One region of the Ignavigranum ruoffiae genome, then DNA from elsewhere that is predicted to be linked to it. Evidence: predicted binding sites of a transcription regulator. Region 1 holds the regulator's gene; the other holds the start of a gene.
The links. Region 1 encodes HrcA, which represses chaperone genes, less so after heat shock. Its sites were predicted from a motif close to TTAGCACTCNNNNNNNNNGAGTGCTAA; they were not measured.
Positions count from the first base shown of each region.

Region 2: a site for HrcA is predicted at 2,512-2,538, ahead of M0R79_RS08245 (co-chaperone GroES). Genes of this name have one in related genera too.

Region 1 covers NZ_CP096206.2:1,027,246-1,038,061, reverse strand. Annotated here, with positions in the region: gene nusA (transcription termination factor NusA) at 1-168, shown strand, start outside; gene rnpM (RNase P modulator RnpM) at 184-495, shown strand; gene M0R79_RS04950 (L7Ae/L30e/S12e/Gadd45 family ribosomal protein) at 485-799, shown strand; gene infB (translation initiation factor IF-2) at 836-3,091, shown strand; gene rbfA (30S ribosome-binding factor RbfA) at 3,112-3,468, shown strand; gene truB (tRNA pseudouridine(55) synthase TruB) at 3,814-4,725, shown strand; gene ribF (riboflavin biosynthesis protein RibF) at 4,739-5,683, shown strand; gene M0R79_RS04925 (YitT family protein) at 5,694-6,551, shown strand; gene hrcA (heat-inducible transcriptional repressor HrcA) at 6,682-7,695, shown strand; gene grpE (nucleotide exchange factor GrpE) at 7,712-8,377, shown strand; gene dnaK (molecular chaperone DnaK) at 8,401-10,236, shown strand; gene dnaJ (molecular chaperone DnaJ) at 10,310-10,816, shown strand, end outside.
Region 2 covers NZ_CP096206.2:1,743,218-1,754,033, reverse strand. Annotated here, with positions in the region: gene M0R79_RS08255 (ABC-F family ATP-binding cassette domain-containing protein) at 1-1,554, opposite strand, end outside; gene M0R79_RS08250 (redox-sensing transcriptional repressor Rex) at 1,787-2,419, shown strand; gene M0R79_RS08245 (co-chaperone GroES) at 2,572-2,838, shown strand; gene groL (chaperonin GroEL) at 2,886-4,499, shown strand; gene M0R79_RS08235 (ABC transporter ATP-binding protein) at 4,864-6,018, shown strand; gene M0R79_RS08230 (ABC transporter permease) at 6,008-7,018, shown strand; gene M0R79_RS08225 (extracellular solute-binding protein) at 7,048-8,736, shown strand; gene M0R79_RS08220 (carbohydrate ABC transporter permease) at 8,803-9,705, shown strand; gene M0R79_RS08215 (metallophosphoesterase family protein) at 9,744-10,640, shown strand; gene M0R79_RS08210 (MATE family efflux transporter) at 10,624-10,816, shown strand, end outside.

The DNA of each region.
Region 1 (10,816 bases):
GCAAATGAAATGAATCTAGTAAGCGAAGATTCAACGCTGACCAATGAGGATAGCAATTTAGCCTCAGACTCAGTGGATGAGATTGATTTAGCAACCATTGATAATGATGAGCTTGCTTTAGAAGACGATTCAGAGACTATAGAAGATTCTGAGACAGAAATAGAATAGAAAAGAGGAAGAGCGATGGCAAAACAAGGACAAAAAACTAAAAAAATTCCCATGCGCCGTTGTGTCGTTTCTCAAGAGATGTTTCCTAAAAAAGAACTCGTGCGAATTGTAAAAAATAAAGAGGGCGAGATCTTTATTGATCCCACTGGAAAACAAAATGGTCGCGGCGCCTATGTTGGTTTAGAACCTAAACTCGTAGAGAAAGCTAAAAAACAAAAAACTTTTGATAAAGTTTTTGGCGTGAGCATTAGTGAAGCGTTCTATGATGAACTCTATGAATATGTTGACCGGCAAAAAGCAAGGAAAGAATTATTCAATGAATCATGATAAAGCATTAAAAATATTGGGTTTGGCTTTAAGAGCAGGCAAGCTTGTGCACGGAGATGAAGCGGTAGAGAAAGCTGTGAAGCGTGATAAAGTCGCCTGTATCATCCTAGCCAAAGATATTAGTCAAGCGACTTATAGTCGTTATCAACGTTTAAGCCAAGTCCACCATGTTCCCTGCATAAATAATTTTACGCGAGATGAATTAAGTCATGCTCTGAATAAGAGTCGGTCCATCTTAGGAATTACAGATCGAGGAATGTCGGCGAAATTTTTATCTTATCAGACTGGAGAAGAACGTATATGAATGAATAACAGGAATGAATAACAGGAAGGTGATTTCATGACATCAAAACGCATCTATGAATTTGCAAAAGAAAATAACCATTCGAGTAAAGAAATTCTTGAATTAGCTAAGAAGAAAGGCCTTGAATTTGGTAGTCACATGTCTTCAATGACAGATAAGGAACAAGACATTCTACTAAAGGCATTGAAAAGTTCAGGACCTAGCGTAAAGGCTAGCCCAAAATCCGACAAAAAAACTAAGCAAACCGAACAAAAAGGACCGTCCAAGACTAAACAAGGAAAGGCCCAAAAAGAAAGCCAAAAAGACGGAAAACATAAGGAATCTGCCCAAGAAGCGAGTCAGAAAAAACGTTCTTCGCAACGTAAAGATCACCGCCAGAAGGGACAAAGAGCGGACCAATCGCAAACTCATCGTGGTCAAGATTCTCATTCTAAAGATGAGCCGCGTCGTCGCCGCCGCCATCGCCGAGGACATCGTCGTCCACAAGCCGAAACACCTTCAAAAGGCATTACCAAACGTAAGCATAAAGATTTGCCAGAAGTATTCGAATACAGTGAAGGCATGAATATCCAAGATATTGCTAAAATCTTCCACCGAGATGCGACAGAAATCATTAAGAAATTAATGATGCTTGGGGTAATGGCTAATCAAAACCAAGCCCTATCCAAAGATGTCATCGAATTAATTGCCTTAGAATACGGGGTTGAAGCCAAAGAAAAAGTGGTCATTGATATGACTGACTTGGATCAATTCTTCGAAGAAGATGAAGAGAATGCAGATCAACTTCAAGAACGTCCCGCAGTGGTTACGATTATGGGGCATGTCGACCATGGAAAGACCACCTTGCTAGATCAACTGCGCCATAGTCGAGTGACTGAAGGAGAAGCGGGTGGTATTACTCAACATATTGGGGCATATCAAATTAATAGTGATGGTAAAATTATCACGTTCTTAGATACTCCTGGACATGAGGCCTTTACCACTATGCGGGCGCGTGGTGCCGATGTGACCGATATTGCTATCATCGTCGTTGCTGCCGATGACGGGGTCATGCCTCAAACCGTAGAAGCGATTAACCATGCGAAAGCCGCTGAGGTTCCAATTATTGTAGCGGTCAATAAGATTGACAAACCAACCGCCAATCCTGATCGGGTCAAGCAAGAATTAACCGAACATGGTTTAATTCCTGAAGAATGGGGCGGAGACACTATCTTTGTTGAAATCTCGGCCAAATTTAATAAGAATATCGAAGAACTTTTAGAGATGATTCTGTTAGTGGCTGAGGTTCGAGAATTACAGGCGAATCCAGAAAGAATGGCAGTAGGTTCTGTGATTGAAGCCCGTTTAGACAAGGGTCAAGGACCCACAGCTACCCTCTTAGTACAAAATGGTACTTTAAATATTGGGGATCCGATTGTAATTGGTAATACGTATGGACGAGTAAGAACCATGGTCAATGATCAAGGACGTCGAATTAAACATGCTGGCCCATCAACACCGGTTGAAATTACGGGACTCAATGATGCGCCACAAGCCGGAGATTTATTTGTTGTCTTTGAAGATGAGAAGACTGCTCGTCAAGCCGGTGAAGAACGTGCTCAAAAAGCCTTGCAAGAATCACGCAATGCTAACCAAAAAGTGACCTTAGATAATCTCTTCCAAAGCTTACAAGAGGGCGAACTTAAGACGGTGAATATTATTATCAAGGCGGATGTTCAAGGGTCTGTAGAAGCTTTGGCCGCTTCCCTGCAAAAAATTCAAGTTGAAGGGGTCAATGTATCCATTGTCCATAGTGCCGTCGGTGCTATCAATGAATCAGACGTATCATTAGCTGTGGCTTCTGAAGCGATTATCGTTGGTTTCAATGTTCGACCAACCGCTCAAGCGCGTTCACAAGCTGAAAGCCAAGAAGTCGATATTCGCTTGTACCGGGTGATTTATCAAGCGATTGAAGAAATCGAATCCGCGATGAAAGGTTTACTCGATCCAGAATTTGAAGAGGAAATTCAAGGTCAGGCTCAAGTCCGTGAAACCTTCGTCGTATCTAAGGTTGGAACCATTGCCGGAGCTTTTGTGACCGAGGGTTACATTCAACGTAATAGCCAAGTCCGTTTGATTCGTGACAATATTGTGATTCATGACGGCGAAATTGCAAGCCTTAAACGATTCCAAGATGATGCACGTGAAGTGAAGAAAGGCTTCGAATGTGGTATTATGTTAGAAAGCTTTAATGATATTAAAGTCGATGATGTGATTGAAGCCTATCATATGGTTGAAATCGAACGTAAATAAATACAAAGGAGGATGTCACCATGACAAACTATCGGGTGGGACGAGTAAGACAAGAAATTCTCAAAGAAATTAGCGACATATTAATGCGCGTGGTCAAGGATCCCCGAGTAGAAGGGGTGACGATTACCGATGTCGATTTAACGGGCGATTTATCTGAAGCGACCGTATATTTCTCTACTTTGTCCGACAAGGCTGGCGAAAGACAAAAGACCCAAACTGGTTTAGATGCCGCCACTGGTTTAGTCCGCAAAGAAATTGCCAAACGAATTAAACTCTATAAGGCGCCTGAAATTAAATTTGTCCGTGACAGCTCAATTGACTATGGTCAACGCATTGATCAGTTGCTAGATAAATTGCATCAAGAAGACCAGGATTAATCGGGCTAAGCTCACTAGCTTATCAATGATCGACCAAGTGTTTGCTGTTCTAATTAGACAGCGAATACTTGGTCTTTTTGCTGTATGATGAAGTTGGTTGAGCTGAGGATTTTTTACTTCTATATATATGTAGACTTTGGCTTAATACTGATTAGCATAAAGTGGCTAGCTTATTAATCGTTAAGCTGCTAATAAAATCGTCGAATGTTGCCGATCAGGCTGAGTTAGATTAAAGAATTTCAGCTGAATTCATTATTTTTTAAGCAAATATTCCAATATCTTTTAATTTTAATAGAGGCTCTAGATGAACTTTGATATAATAATCCCATGGACAGAGGTGATGAGATGTTAGATGGAATATTAGTCGTCTGGAAAGAAGCCGGTATGACCAGTCATGATGTCATCTTTAAATTAAGAAAAATTCTAAAAATGAAAAAAATCGGCCATACAGGTACTCTAGATCCGGAAGTTGAAGGGGTCCTAGTAGTCTGTTTAGGTCAAGCGACGAAGCTGGTTGAATTTCTGATGTCTGGTCACAAAATTTATCAAGGGGAAGTGACGCTAGGTTGGTCAACCGAGACGGAAGATCAAACTGGCGAGCTCGTTGAAAGAAAACCTGTCTTGCAAGCACTTGATGAGTCGCTGGTTGATTCAGTTATGGCGACATTTAAAGGGAAGATAACCCAAACCCCTCCTTATTATTCGGCAGTTAAAGTGAACGGACGCAAGTTATATGAATATGCACGTCAAGGTATGAAAGTGGAACGACCGCAACGCCAGATTGAGATATATCAACTCAATCGATTGAGTCCAATTAAGTATGATGCGGCCAGCCAATCCTGTTCCTGGAAATTTGCCGTTGAGTGCAGTAAGGGAACTTTTGTCCGTACCTTGGCGGTTGATATTGGTCGCGCGCTCGGTTATCCAGCTCATATGTCGGCCTTGGAGCGCTTAGCGAGTTCAGGCTATCATGACCAACAAGCATTAACTTTAGCTGAAATTGAACAAGTCTACCGAGAGGGGCGAATTGAAGAATATATCCAACCGATTGAAACAGCTTTGACTGAGTTCCCTCAACTGACGATTAGTGAACATGATTATGAATTAGTGAAACACGGTAGTGTCTTACCGGCTGACTATTTTGGTTCTTTGATTGATCAACCCTGTTGTTTAATCTACCAAGACCGCCTAGTAGCAATGTATTATGGCCATCCTCAACGACCAGGATGGATTAAACCACGAAAAATGTTTCGATAGAAAGAGTGTGACTATGCAAGTAATTTATTTAAGCCATCCCTATGATTCGGCGCAAATCTTCTCCCAACCCTTAGTAATGGCTTTGGGTTTTTTTGACGGGGTGCATTTGGGTCATCAGACGGTCATCGAGCAAGCTAGAATTCGGGCCCGACAAGAACAGATTCCTTTAGCCGTCATGACCTTTGATCAGCATCCGAAGATTATTTACACGGGGATTTCACCTTATTCGGTCACTTATTTGTCTACACTCAAACGTAAAATTGAGTTAATGGAAGACCTAGGGGTAGATATTCTCTATATCGTGCGCTATGATCACAATTTTGGCCATCAAAAACCGCAAGAATTTGTTGACAACTATATCGTCGGACTTCATAGCCGAGTCGTGGTGGCTGGATTTGATTATACTTATGGTCCGAAAGAAATTGCCAATATGGATACACTGATTGACCATAGTCGGGGTCGTTTTGAGATTATCAAAGTTGAAGAACAAGTGATGCACCAACATAAGATTGGTTCTTCATCAATCAAGGAATTATTAAGTGACGGGCAAATTGAACTGGCTAATCATGAATTAGGTTATGCTTACCAGACTTCAGGTATTGTGATTCATGGGGATAAACGTGGTCGTAAGATGGGGTATCCGACAGCAAATATTGAGACCTCTTCTCAAGAACTCTTACCAGGTTTAGGAATTTATGTCGTCGAATTTTATTATAACCAGCGTTGGTATCAGGGGATGGCTTCTATTGGTTATAATATTAGCTTTGCAGGTAAGCGTGGTTTGCGCTGTGAGATTAATATTTTTGATTTTGATGAGGATATTTATGGTCGCAGCGTTAAGATTCGCTGGCATCGTTATTTACGTGGTGAGATTAAATTTAATTCTGCAGATGAACTTGTGCAACAATTAGAACAAGATAAGATTCAAGCGATGAATTTTTTTAAGTCTTGTGATTAGGAGGCTTAACATGAAACAAACCTTACGGTCAATTTTTCTAGTTTTATTAGGGTCTTTAATTTTTGCGATTGCCTTAAATTCGATTAACATTCCCAATGAATTGGGTGAGGGGGGCGTTACTGGTCTGACCTTATTATTCTATTATACGCTTGGCATTAAACCGGCCCTCTCCAATATTATCATTAATAGTCTGGTCATCTTTATTGGCTGGAAATACTTGGATCGAATTACGATTTATTACACCTTTCTTTCCATCTTTGCTTTGTCTTTCTTCTTGCATTATATTCATTTACCTTTATTTATTCCTTCAAATACCCTATTAGCTTCCGTTGCTTCAGGTTTCCTAATTGGAGTGGGTATCAGTTTAGTTATTTATGGTCGTGGTACGACTGCAGGGTCTGACATTATTGCCATGATTATGAATAAATATGTAGGCATTAGTATTCCGATTGCTCTCTTGATGATCGATTGTATGATTGTCATTCCTTTAACCTATGCTATTGGCTTAGAAAAAGGAGTTCTCACGGTAATCGCTCTTTATACTACTAGTAAGATTATGAATTTCTTACTGGAAGGATCGAATCCGAAGCGCGCTTTCTTGATTATTTCAGACCACCATGAAGAAATTGCCAAGAAGATTACCGAAGAAATCAATCGAGGCGTGACTATCTTGAATGGCTACGGCTATTATTCTAAGAAACAGCGTAACAGTCTATATATTGTAGTTAATCGATTTCAGATTCTCCCTACCCAAAAAATTATCTATGATATCGATCCTCGCGCCTTTGTGACGATTACCGACGTTCAGCAAGTACTCGGGGAAGGCTTCTCATTTTATTCAGGAACTGAAGACCAATTAGAGGATTAGCACTTTGTTATGCAGAGTGCTAATTTTTTTACTAAAAAGCAAGGTTTTGCCTTGACAATCTTATGGGAAAGGGTTATTATAATGACAGTTAGCACTTTAATAATTCGAGTGCTAACCAAGAGGTGAATACATGTTAACCCAAAGACAAAAGGAAGTGTTACAGCTCATTATTGAACTTTATAGTCGCTTTGAGGAACCGATTGGTTCTAAGACCCTGTTAAAAGAATCCTATTTAACAGTCAGTCCCGCGACAATTCGTAATGATATGGTGGCACTAGAACAGGAAGGCTTTCTGAATAAAGCCCATAGTTCTAGTGGCCGGATTCCTTCGAATGAAGGCTATCGTTATTACGTCCAAGGTCTTATGTATACCCAGGATGCACCGACTTTTAAACACGAAGATTTGTTGGCTGTTGAACGGTTAATGGCCGAGGATTATTATGATCCCAGTCAGCTTGGTCAATTGGTGCTTGAAATGCTGGTGGAACATTCTGGATACAGTGGTTTTATCTTAAGGCAGAATAATGAACGTCATTATTTTGAAGAATTGAAACTCGTACCGATTGCCGGTAATCGAGTGATTGCAATGTTGGTCGTCGATTCAGGTCGGCTAGATCATCAAATTATTGATCTACCGATGGCATTATCTCTAGAAGAGATTGATAAGGTGAATCAATTGATCAATGAGGAGCTGAAAGGTTCTTTATTAGAAGAAGCTTATCAGCGTTTGAAGCTTTCAATTCCATTACAAATTCAACGCTTAATCGGTTATCAGATTGATGTTTCGGATCTAGTGGAACAGACTTTAAGGCAATTGAAGACCCACCAATATAAAGTGATTGGCAAGTTAAATCTATTTGATTTAATGGAGACTCAATTGAGTGTTTCAGCGATGAAACATTTGTTTCAACTCATCGATGGTTCTAAAGAATTATACGATTTGATTGAACAAGGCAAAAATGGCGTCAATGTGTTATTTGGTTTTGAATTTGCACCTCAAACTTTAGCCAATATTTCTATTGTATATGTCAAATTTAACTATGGTCACCAGCGGATCTGTATAGGTTTAGTGGGACCGTCAACGATGCATTATGATCGGGTCATCTCGATTATGCAACAAATGACAGCTAAATTTATGAATTAATTTGAGGAGGGTGACTATGAGTGAACATGAAGCACATAAGCAACATGAAGAAGAAGTTGAAAATATAGATTCAACTCAGCAAGAAACTAAGGACAATCAAAGTCAAGATACTGAGTCAAGGATGACAGAAGAAGATTTGACTCAAGAGACAGAGGCTAAGGCCACTGAATCAGTAGATTCACAGATGGAAGCAACTGAGAAAGAGCCTGATTTAATTGAGCAATTACAAGCAAAGAATGAGGAGTTAGAAGATCGAACCTTGCGCTTGCAAGCCGAGATCAATAACATTCAGAAAAGAAATGCACGTGAGCGTTCTCTAGCGGCTAAATATCGGTCACAAAACTTAGCCAGCAATCTGTTAGAAGTTCTGGATAATTTGGAACGAGCTTTGGCGACGGAGACGACATCAGAAGATGCTCAAGCACTTAAGCAAGGCGTGGAGATGGTGCACAAGCAATTCATTGCAGCCTTTAACCAGGAGAAAATCACTGTAGTTGATCCTCTAGGACAAGAGTTTGATCCAAACCTACATCAAGCTATCAGTGTGATGCCTGGAGGCAACCAGTATCCAGCCAACACCGTGATGCAAGTATTACAAAAAGGTTATCAATTAGATGATCGTATTCTTCGACCAGCCATGGTCATTGTTGCAGAAGAAACTTCCAATTCAGAAGATAAATAATTAAGAAAAAGGAGATAGATATTATGTCTAAAATTATCGGAATTGACTTAGGTACTACTAACTCTGCCGTTTCAGTCTTAGAAGGCGGCGAAGCTAAAATTATTCCAAACCCAGAAGGTAATCGTACAACTCCATCTGTGGTTGCTTTCAAGAATGATGAAGTTCAAGTCGGTGAAGTAGCTAAGCGCCAAGCAGTAACTAATCCAGATACTGTTTCATCTATTAAACGTCATATGGGTGAAGGTTCTTACAAAGTATCCATGGGTGGTAAAGACTATACACCGCAAGAAATCTCAGCCATGATTCTACAATATCTTAAAGGATATGCCGAAGATTATTTAGGTGAGAAAGTTACTAAGGCTGTTATCACCGTACCAGCCTATTTCAATGATGCTCAACGTCAAGCAACGAAAGATGCTGGTAAAATCGCCGGTTTAGAAGTTGAACGGATTGTCAACGAACCGACAGCCGCTGCTTTAGCTTACGGTCTAGATAAGACTGAAGAAGACGAAAAAATCTTGGTATTCGACCTTGGTGGGGGTACCTTTGACGTGTCTATCCTAGAACTCGGTGAAGGTGTCTTCGATGTATTATCTACCTCTGGTGATAACCAATTAGGTGGGGATGACTTCGATAACAAAATTATTGACTATCTCGTCGAAGACTTCAAGAAAGCTCAAGGCATCGACTTATCCAAAGATAAAATGGCAATGCAACGTTTGAAAGATGCTGCCGAAAAAGCTAAAAAAGATTTATCCGGGGTAACGAGCACTCAAATTAGCTTACCATTCATTACTGCTTCTGCTGACGGTCCATTGCATTTAGAAACGAGCTTAACCCGGGCGAAATTTGATGAACTGACTGATGAACTTGTTGAAAGAACAAAGAAACCAGTGCGTCAAGCCTTGAAAGATGCAGGTCTATCTGCTTCTGATTTAGACCAAGTCATTTTGGTCGGCGGATCTACCCGTATTCCAGCAGTGGTCGAAGCCGTTCGTAAAGAAACAGGTAAAGAACCTAATAAATCAGTAAACCCAGATGAAGTTGTGGCTATGGGAGCTGCCATTCAAGGTGGCGTTATTTCTGGGGATGTCAAAGATATCGTTCTTCTAGACGTTACACCATTGTCATTAGGTATCGAAACAATGGGTGGGGTCTTCACTAAACTGATTGATCGTAACACCACCATCCCAACCTCAAAATCACAAGTGTTCTCGACCGCTGCCGACAATCAACCCGCTGTAGATGTTCACGTGCTACAAGGGGAACGTGAAATGGCGGCCGATAACAAGACTTTGGGTCGTTTCCAATTAACTGATATTCCGGCAGCTCCACGTGGTATTCCACAAATCGAAGTGACCTTTGATATCGATAAGAATGGTATTGTGAATGTCTCTGCTAAAGACTTAGGCACTCAAAAAGAACAATCGATTACCATTAAATCTTCTTCAGGTCTGACCGATGAAGAAATCGATCGTATGATTAAAGATGCTGAAGCCAATGCAGAATCTGATAAGAAACGTCGTGAAGAAGCTGATCTTCGCAACGAAGCTGATCAATTAATCTTCACTACCAATAAGACTTTAGAAGAACTTAAGGATAAAGTATCTGAAGAAGAAGTTAAGAAAGCTGAAGCTGCCCGTGATGAATTACAAGCAGCGATTGATGCCAATGATTTAGAAGAAATCAAATCTAAACGTGATGCTTTAACTGAAGTCGTACAAAACTTATCCGTTAAATTATATGAACAAGCTGCTCAAGCAACCCAAGATGCGCAAGCTAATAGCGATCAAACTGAATCAAGTTCAGATGACAATGTGGTCGATGCTGAATTTGAAGAAGTTGACGATGAAGAGTAATCTTTCTTAGAAGATCGATTTTAAATAGCCAAGGGGGATCCCTTGGCTATCTTAAATAAAAGGAGGGAAACGAATGGCTGATAAAAGAGATTATTATGATGTCTTAGGTGTCTCCCGTGACGCCTCAGATAGTGAGATAAAGAAAGCCTATCGTAAATTATCAAAAAAATACCATCCTGATATTAATAAAGAAGCTGGCGCTGAGGAGAAATTCAAGGAAATTGCAGAAGCCTATGAAGTCCTGAGTGATGACCAAAAAAGAGCAGCCTATGATCAATATGGACATGCTTCGACAGATCCTAACTTTGGAGCTGGTTTTGGAGGCTTTGGAGGTTTCGGTGGCTTTAATACAGGATCCAGTCAATTTACTGGCTTCGAAGATATCTTCGACTCTTTCTTTGGCGGTGGTGGACGTAGCAGACAGCGGGCCAATGCGCCGAGCAAGGGAGCCGATTTACAATATCGCTTAAATATCAGTTTTGAAGATGCTATCTTTGGTACCGAGAAGACGATTAAGTATCATCGTCAAGAAGAGTGCCATACTTGTCATGGTACCGGGGCTAAAGAAGGGACTTCACCC
Region 2 (10,816 bases), 720 kb from region 1:
TTCTAGGACCTTGCTAGCAATCCGATTGATAAAATAGCGGTCATGGGAGACAAAGAGCAAGCTACCATCATAGTTGATTAAAGCATCTTCCAAGACTTCTTTGCTATCGATATCTAAGTGATTGGTCGGTTCGTCCAATAAGAGGGTATTATCATGGTTGGTGGCTAATAAGGCTAAACTTAGACGCGCCTTCTCCCCTCCGGAAAGTAAACCGACTTTCTTTTCTACCGTTTCCCCTGAGAATAAGAAGGAACCTAAAATCGAGCGGATTTGCCATTCATCGGTTAAGTCATGAGCCTGCCACAAGGTTTCCAATACGGTGAGATTAGGGTCGAGCTGGTTGACATTTTGGTCATAATAGCCTATTTGCACGTTGCTGCCCAGGCGTATATCACCCGCTAGGGCAGGTATTTGTCCCAAGATCGTCTTTAACAAGGTGGTTTTACCGACGCCGTTAGGACCGACAATGGCAATGGCTTCTTGACGTCCTAATTCTAGGTTAAGGTGGCGGGCTAAGGGAGCCTCACTCGCCGAATAACCGATGGCTAGATTATTGACATCAATGACTCGCTGGCCACTTTCTTTGGCAGCTGAGAATTGAATTCTTGGCGCTTGTTGATCTTGTAAGGGTTTTTCAATTCGTTCCATCTTTTCGAGGCGTTTGCGCCGACTTTGAGCACGCTTGGTGGTCGATGCCCGGGTGATATTTTTTTGGATAAAATCTTCTAATTTGGCGATTTCTTCTTGTTGCTTATCATAGGCTTGTTGTTCTTGTTGTTGGCGTAAGGCTTTTTCTTTTAAATAATAATCATAATTTCCCGCATAGGTATGGAGGGTTTTATGACGTAATTCAATGACTTGCTGAGCCACTTTATTCAGGAAGTAGCGGTCATGGGAGACCAGTAACAAGGCTCCCCGATAAGACATCAAATAATTCTCTAGCCAAGCTAAGGTCTCCATATCCAAATGGTTGGTAGGTTCATCTAAGATGAGCAAGTCATAATCCGTCAATAAAGTCCGGGCCAAAGCTAGACGAGTTTTCTGGCCACCGGACAAGGAATTAACCGGTCTTTGATAGTCTTCTTCATAGAATATAAAACCATGTAAGACTGTACGGATATCAGATTCAATCGCGTAGACATTATTTTGAATCATCTGTTCTTGGATCTGATCATAGTGGGCTAAAGTCTGCTGATATTCTGGACTGTGGGTTCGGTCAGCTAAATCAGCCAGTTGATTCGCCAGTGTTTCGGCCTCGTCTCTTAAAGCTAACCGGTCTTTGAAGACTGTCATCATCTCATCCCAAATGGTCCGATTAGAATTGATCGCCACATGTTGTTCCAAATAGCCAATCCGTAAATTCTTAGCGGTGGTAATCTCACCTTCTGAGAGGGGTTCTTGTCCCATAATCTGTTCAATTAATGTAGACTTACCTGTTCCATTACGACCGACCAAGGCCACCCGGTCGCCACTTTGAATATTAAAATTTACCTGCTCATATAAGGTCACATCAGCGAAACGACGTGCCACATTATTCGCTTGCAATAGAATCATGATTTTCTCCTACTTCCCAATGGTTGTCGCCTCATTATAGCATGAGCGATTTAAGCTCGCAAAAAAGCTTAGAGCCTTTATATTTCTCGGTCAAAAAGCTTCAATAGCTAATATGTTAAAAGCGAACGACTTTGGGAAGAATTCACAAACTTAGGGAGCAACTGTCGCAATCCAAGAAATTATCTGCTATACTATGGAAGTTAAAAGGATAATAGAGATTGGAGTGTCGCAAATGCAACAGAACATACCGAGAGCTACCGCATTGCGTCTACCTATTTATCGTCGTTATTTACAGTATTTGCATGATGCAGATATTGATCGAGTATCATCCACAGAATTAAGTGCGGCGGTTAAAGTAGATAGTGCGACCATTCGGCGTGATTTTTCATACTTTGGTGCTTTAGGTAAACGAGGCTATGGTTATGATGTGGAATACTTGTTACAGTTTTTCACGAAGATTCTGAGTCAAGACCGCTTGACCAATGTCGGCCTGATTGGCGTGGGGAATCTAGGTCACGCTTTATTGAATTATAATTTTAGGAAGAGTTCTAATATTCGGATTGGTGCGGCCTTTGATGTTCGTGAGGAGATTGTCGGAACGATTCAATCTGGGGTACCGGTGTATTCGATGGATGATATTGAATATCAAATGGAACAACAACAACTTGATGTGATGATTATAACCGTTCCGGAGGAGTCCGCTCATGATGTGGTTGATCGCTTGATTAAAAGTGGCATCAAAGGAATTCTGAATTTTACTCCTTTGCGCTTTGAAGTTCCAGCCGGTGTTCATGTGCAGAATGTGGACTTAACCAATGAGTTGCAAACCTTAATCTATTTTATCGAAAGTGATTTATCTCAATAATGGTAACCGACGGGCTTAGGCCCGTTTTTTTATTTATTTAGAGGTTATGGCTTGCAATCTTGACCTAATTAGACTATTATAGAAGCATAGATTTAGCACTCAATGTCAAAGAGTGCTAAAGAAAAATTATCAATCATTGGAGGTTATTGTAAATGTTAAAACCCTTAGGAAAACGTGTAATCATTAAAGTGGCTGAAACAGAAGAAACCACAGCTAGCGGCTTCGTCCTACCTTCTTCTTCTAAAGAAAAAGAACAATATGGCGAAGTAATTGCCGTTGGTCCAGAAGTAGAAGCTGAAGACGGGGTTAAAGTAGGGGACCAAGTTTACTTTAAATCTTATGCTGGATCAGAAATTGAATACCAAGAAGAAAAATATTTAATCGCAGAATTAAAAGATTTACTTGCTGTGATTGACTAATCAAACAGATTATCAACAGAATACTGAATTAAAGGAGAGATTTATACATGGCAAAAGAATTGAAATTCTCAGAAGATGCACGCGCAGCCTTACTACGTGGGGTTGATATCTTAGCTGATACCGTCAAGACAACCATTGGACCTAAGGGTAGAAACGTGGTCCTTGATCAACAATTTGGTTCACCCATGATTACTAATGATGGGGTGACTATTGCCCGTGAAATTGAATTAGAAGATCGTTTTGAAAATATGGGAGCTCAATTGGTTCAAGAAGTAGCTTCTAAAACTAACGATGTTGCTGGGGACGGAACTACTACTGCGACCTTGCTGACACAAGCCATTGTCCGTGAAGGGATGAAGAATGTTACCTCTGGCGCAAATCCAGTGGGAATCCGTCGTGGTATTGAAAAAGCGACCCAAGTAGCTGTCGAAGCTTTAAGCAAGGCTTCTAAGAAAGTAGAATCTAAAGAAGCGATTGCTCAAGTCGCTGCCATCTCTTCTGGTGACCAAAAGATTGGTGAATTGATTGCCGATGCGATGGAAAAAGTAGGTCAAGATGGGGTTATTACCATTGAAGAATCTCAAACCATTGAAACAGAATTATCAGTGGTTGAAGGAATGCAATTTGACCGCGGCTACCTATCTCAATATATGGTCACTGATAATGAAAAAATGGTGGCTGATTTAGAAAATCCACTGATCTTCATTACCGACCGCAAAATTAACAATATCCAAGACATCTTGCCATTATTAGAGAACGTGATGCAACAATCTCGTCCACTCTTAATTATTGCTGAAGATGTTGAAGGGGAAGCTCTACCAACCTTAGTGTTGAACAAATTACGTGGTACACTTAATGTAGTTGCCGTGAAAGCTCCTGGTTTTGGGGACCGTCGTAAAGCGATGTTAGAAGATATTGCCATCTTAACGGGTGCTACAGTAATTTCTGAAGAACTTGGTTTCGAATTGAAAGATGCAACTGTAGAACATCTAGGTTCTGCTTCTAAAGTCAATGTAACCAAAGATAATACCACGATTGTTGAAGGTGGCGGTCAATCCGAACAAATTCAACAACGTATTGATCTCATTCGCGCTCAAACTGCAGAAACCAGTTCAGAGTATGACCGTGAGAAATTGCAAGAACGTCTAGCGAAATTAGCCGGCGGGGTGGCTGTGGTTAAAGTCGGGGCAGCTACCGAAACTGAACAAAAAGAACGTAAGCTTCGCATTGAAGATGCTTTAAATGCAACTCGCGCCGCCGTTGAAGAAGGTATTGTTGCCGGTGGAGGTACCGCGCTAGTCAATGCCCAAAAAGAAGTAGAAGCGCTAGAAGCCGAAGGCGATGAAGCAACGGGTATTAAGATTGTTGCTCGTGCTTTAGAAGAACCTGTCCGTCAAATTGCAACCAATGCCGGTCAAGATGGTTCTGTAGTAGTCAATGAAGTTAAGAAAGCCGAAGCTGGGGTAGGTTATAATGCTGCCGACGATCGTTATGAAGATATGATTGCCGCTGGTATTGTTGACCCAACTAAAGTAGCCCGAACTGCTTTACAAAATGCAGCCTCTGTGGCCGCATTACTTCTAACTACCGAAGCTGTAGTAGCGGATATCCCTTCAGATAAACCTGAAATGCCAATGAACCCTGGTATGGGTATGATGTAATAAAATAAATAAGTATTATCTTGATGATTTAAGCAAGATAGACACTTAGTGCCAAAGACTAAGCAGATTGATTCTGTTTAGTCTTTTTTTTTGCGAGCAAAAGTAAGAACGGATAGCAAGTTTCTATCCGAGAAAATTTGCAGAAGACTAAATTAAAAGGCACGTTTTATCACGATGGGCCGTGCTAGATTATTTTGGAGTAAGACGCCTTTACATAAAATTTACAAAGTTAATAAAACTTTTTGAAAATTTACAATAGATTTACGTTTATTTAATATTTGTTTTGTATACTCTTTGTGTAAACAAAAAAGAAATAAAGGTCAAACAAAGAAAAAATACAGAATTTGGCCGACGGAGGGTTAGCTTGGCAAAGATAAGTATTGAACATTTGTATAAAGATTATAGTGATGCGGTACGAGCGGTAACAGATTTTAATTTAGAAATTGAAGATCAAGAATTTATCGTCTTGGTCGGTCCTTCTGGTTGTGGGAAGTCAACCACTTTACGGATGATTGCCGGCCTAGAAGATATTACGGCGGGAACCATTACCATGGATGGCCAAGTTCAAAATAATCTCCATCCAAAAGATCGTGATATTGCGATGGTCTTCCAGAATTATGCCCTCTATCCTCACATGACTGTCCGTGAGAATATGGCTTTTGGTTTAAAAATGAAAAAGATTAAAAACGAGACTATTCATCAACGGGTTAAAGAAGTTGCTGAAATTATCGGGTTGACTGATTTACTTGATCGTCTACCGAAAGAACTCTCAGGGGGTCAACGTCAGCGGGTCGCTTTAGGTCGAGCGATTGTACGCCAGCCCAAAGTCTTCTTAATGGATGAACCGCTCTCTAACTTAGACGCTAAATTACGGGGGCAAACCCGAGCTGAAATTATTCAGTTAACCCGTAAATTAGGAATTACCACCGTCTATGTAACCCACGATCAAGTTGAAGCGATGACCATGGCGGATCGGATTGTGATTATGAATCAAGGTTTCATTCAACAGGTGGGCACGCCTCGTCAGGTGTATTTACATCCCAATAATTTATTTGTAGCTGGATTTATGGGATCGCCGGCGATGAATTTCATTCCGTTGACAGTCTGCGCCGAAGGATTGGTCAAAGATGACCAAGTCCTAGCCATTGATCATGACCTATTGGATGCATTGATTGAGGTGGGATATCTTAATAAGGAGATTATTTTGGGAGTACGACCAGAGAATATTCTCTTAGCAGACCAGGCAGCTCCAAGCGATCAAGCCAATAAATTTAAGATCGAGGTCGATTTAGCTGAGATGTTAGGCAGTGAAACCTTAATTCACTTCCATTTATTAGATCAGCCGCTGATTTGTAAATTATTTACCATGGATCCTTTCCAAGCGGGTCAACAGCTAGAATTATGTTTTGATCGCCAGTATATCCATTTCTTTGATCCGCAGAGCCAAGAGCGAATTGAACTTCATCGAAATACAGATTCGCAATTAACAGAGGAAGGGAGCATGAGTGATGCAACGTGAGAAGAATCAATGGCTGTCACTAGGTAATTTGCTCCCTAAGCAAAAAGTAGAAAGTAGCCAGACCCCAGATCCGAATTTCAAGCCCCATCGTCGCAGCTTTAAACAAGTATGGCGTAAGTATCGCGTCTTTTATTTGATGCTCTTGCCTGCTTTGATTTTCTTCTTGGTGTTCTCGTATTGGCCAATGACCGGGATTCTAATCGCTTTTCGAAAGTTTACCTTTACCTCAGGGATGTATGGGAAAGATTGGGTCGGTCTAAAATATTTCCAAGCCTTCTTCAAGAATCGGGAAGCTTGGATGTATGTCCGTAACACTTTAGTGATTTCAGCCATCAAACTGTTTATCTATTTACCTTTCCCGATTGCTTTAGCTTTAATTTTCAATGAAACGCGTCGACCTAAATTAAGAAGCTTCTACCAAAGCATTTCTTATTTGCCTTATTTTATTTCATGGGTCGTGGTCATTGGGATTTTGAATCGCTTATTCGCGCCCAATACAGGTTTGATTAATCTAGCACTGAAGGCCCTCAAGATTAATGATGGTTCTACTTTCTGGATGATGGAGAATGCCTTCTTCTATCCCGCAGTCTTCTTCTCCTATCTATGGAAGAATATCGGTTGGGATTCCATTATTTATTTCGCTGCAATCATGGGCATTTCCCCTTCGCTTTATGAAGCGGCGGCCATCGATGGGGCGAGTCGGTGGAAACAAACATTGAATATTACTCTACCAAGTATCCGCGGTACGATTATGATTCTCTTTATTCTGTCTTTAGGGGGAATCTTAACCGCCGGCTTCGATCAAATTTATCTGATGCAGAATCCGGGGAACTTTACCGTTTCGGAAACAATTGATACCTATATCGTTAAGACAGGTTTAGAGCAGGCCAAATATGGACCTGCTGCAGCAGTAGGTTTAATGCAGGGTGTGGTTGGATTGGTCTTGACCCTGATAGTTAATAAACTTGCTGATAAATATGGAGACAATGCCGTATGGTAAATCTCAATCAATTAATAAGGAGTGGAAACATGTCAATCAAACAAATATTGAAGAAAAGTTTTATGGTTTTAACAGCTATGACGAGTATGGCAAGTGGAAGTAGTGTAGTAGGTCAAGCGGAAGAACAATCAGATGCTTTTATTGCCGATCGTGAAATTACTGGCCTGATCTTCCAATCAGCGGGAGATGCTGGAGTTGATACGATGTCACCAGAAATCGCCGAATATATTAAACAAAGAACTGGAATTACCTTGAAATTAGAGACAGTCACTTCTGAGGATTCAACCCAAGCTTTAGCAGCGGGTCTTGCTGCCGGTGACATGCCTGATTTTATCGCTTTCTATTTGAATCATTCTGGTCGTCCTGAGTTTCCTTTACTCTTACAAGCAGCTAATGAAGGCATGTTCCATGATATCGCTCCCTATTTAAAAGAAAGTAAGACTTACAGCAAATATTTTGAAGAAGGTTATTTACCTCGTGACACTAAAGAGAACATTATGATGCGGGAAGATCAAGATGGGGCGACCTATCTGGTCCATATGGCCATTGATCAAAATCCTGCTGACCCTGGTACCAAACAAATTGGTGGACCTTATATTCGCCGTGATATCGCTGAGCAATTAGGTATTAATCCCCAAGAAATTAATACTACCGAACAATTGAAAGATTTATTAATTAAAATCAAAGAGGGCGACTTCAAAGATGATAATGGGAGTCCAGTGGTACCTTTAGGACCTACTGTATGGGGCGGTTCTGAACGTCCGTTCATCTACAATGACTTAGTTTGGGAAGGTGCTGGTGGTGAGAAGTTCTGGAAAGATGGCGACCAAGTTAAGCATGAATCAATGACTGACTATGCTGAAAAGCGAGTAGCCTATGTCCGTAATTTATTAGCTGAAGGCTTGATGCATCCAGAATTCTACACGATGGAAGAAACACGGGCAGCAGAAGGGGTCATGAATGGATCCTTTGCGATTACTTCGGATATCCATTCATATCGTCCTGAAATTGGCGATTTGAAATACGTTCCCTTAGGCCCAATTAACCGAGTGGATGGTAGCAATCATATGGTGATGTCCTATAAATCTGGCTATGCTGGCTGGGCAGTCCCTGCCACGACTGAAAATCCTGAAGAGGTCGTTAAATTCGCTGATTGGTTGGCTGGACCTGAAGGTAAGTTGCTTTATTTCTATGGACTTGAAGGTAAACATTATGAATTAGGAGAAGATGGGAAACCAATTCCAAATGCAGATTTAGTCAAATTACAAGATGAGAATCCTGAAGAAGCAAGTAAAGAAGGCTTCCGTGGTGTCCGTGCTTTCTGGGGTGAACACTTAGCCTTCACTGATATGAATAATCTAGAACAATTTGGTGAAGCTGCTTGGGGTGATAAGGTTCGCGAAGCAGAATCTGGTAACAATGCCGCCCAAGAAATTATTAAACTTTACGATTATGATAAACGTTATGAGGAGAAAGAAGTCATCGATGGCCTGTATGCCCGTGCCTACCTCAACGAGTTTGAAGGTGAAGAAGGGGACTTGAATGCAGCCTTGGATGCTTGGGAAGAAAGTGTCGTCAAAGCCTACTATGCCAACTCAGACGAAGAAGCTCAAGCAATTCTGGATGCTGCGCGTCAAGACTTATTAGATGCTGGCATTGAAGACTATTGTCAATTCTTACAAGAGAAAGAAAAGAATGGAGACGTTATATTCTATTAAGCAAAGTAAATTTTTGCGACGGCGAGGCTAGCGCAAGCTAGTCTCGACTTATTTAGGAGGAAATCCATGTCAGAAACAATGAAAACCAGCAAATGGACCCGATTCTTATTCCATTTGATTTTATTGGTTCTATGTTTATTAATTATTTTACCTTTTTTACATATTTTAGCTTTGGCCTTTAATTCGGGTAAAGATGCGGCTGTGGGCGGAATTTGGTTCTGGCCTCGAGCTTGGTCCTTTGAGAACTTCGCCGAAGTATTCAAGCAAGATAATTTGTTAACCGGACTAGGAATCTCAATTTTCAGGACGGTGGTCGGCACGGTCATTGGTGTGTTTCTGATGGCTATGTGTGCTTGGGCTTTGACAATTCCTGGTCTACCCTTTTCCAGTCAGATTACCTTCTTTATCTTCTTTACCATGCTCTTTTCGGGTGGAACAGTACCTTACTATCTGGTCTTAAGCGAACTAGGTCTAACAAATTCGATCTGGGTCTATATTCTACCAAGTCTATATTCCGTGACTAATATTCTCTTATTGAGATCATCGTTCAAGCAACTGCCCATGTCGATCATGGAGGCAGCGCGGATTGATGGGATGGGAGAATTTAAGATCTTTACCAATATTGTCTTGCCGATGTCCAAACCCACTGTGGCGACGGTCGCCTTATTTACCGCGGTAGGCCATTGGAACGATTGGTTCTCTGGTTCTTTCTATGTACGAAAAGCAGAATTGAAACCACTTGCTACCATCTTACAAGAGATGCTGACCCGCCAAGCGAGCTTAGCCGATGTCTTATTGAAAGCTGGCTCCAGTTCAGCCGCCTATCAACAATTAGATGCAATTGAAATTACCGGCCAATCCTTGCAAATGGCAACAATTATTGTCGTCATTCTACCGATTATTGTTATGTATCCCTTTATTCAAAAATATTTCGTCCAAGGGATTACGATTGGTTCGGTGAAAGAATAGCATCTAATATGAAACGATTCTAAGGAAGGGATGATATAATGGAATTACGTTATCGGCCGGATGGAAGCTTTCGGATTATACAATTTACCGATACGCATATTGGCAATATGCCATTTCATGAAGACGATCATAAAACATTTCAATTGATTGAAGCGGCTCAGAAAGCCTTTGATGTGGATTTAATTATGCATACGGGCGATGTGATTTGGTCCGAGGGCGTTAAGGATGCAGACCAGGTCTTTGTCCAAACGCTAGAATATTTTGACCGCTTCAAGAAACCAATGGCTTTGACCTTTGGCAATCATGATAGTGAGGAAATCATTACTCGGTCAGACTTGCGCCAGCTATTCAGTGATACGGTCGAATGTGTTGCCGATAAACATCATAGTTATCTGAAAGACGACCGCGAATCCTATGTATTGGAGATTAAAGCGGCTGATAGTGAAGAAGTGGTGAATGCGCTATTTGTCTTAGATTCAGGAGCTCAGGCGCCCTTGGATATTGGTATCTATGATTGGATTCTGCCAGAACAAGTAGATTGGTTCCGTCAAACCAGCCAGGGCTACCGGCATGGGGATGGGGTTCGTCGCCATTTAGTCTTCCAACATATTCCACTTCCAGAATACTGGCAAGCAGCCGAACATATTATTTCTGGTTTACATTTGGAGACGAATGAGGCGATTTCGGCTCCTCATATCAATACTGGATTATTCGCCAATATGGTCTTGCATGGCGAAATTTGGGGCATGTTTGTCGGCCATGATCACGATAATAATTTCGACGCCCTCTATCAAGATCTTCATTTGGTGTATGGGAATGTATCAGGCTATCAGACTTACGGTGAATTGGAACGGGGAGTGCGTTTGATTGAGCTGAACCAACACAATCATTCCATTAAAACATATACGGTAACGGTCAATGATTTCCAAAGCTAAAGCCTTTAATGCCGATTACCGCCATTTAGTCTGGCCGCTCATGGTTGAGCAACTTTTTATGATTCTGATTGGCAATGTGAATGTCCTTATTTTTTCTTATTATTCGGATCAAGTTGTTGCCGCCATTGGTCTCGCTGAACAAGTGATTGTCATTGGGACGATGTTTATGGGAATTG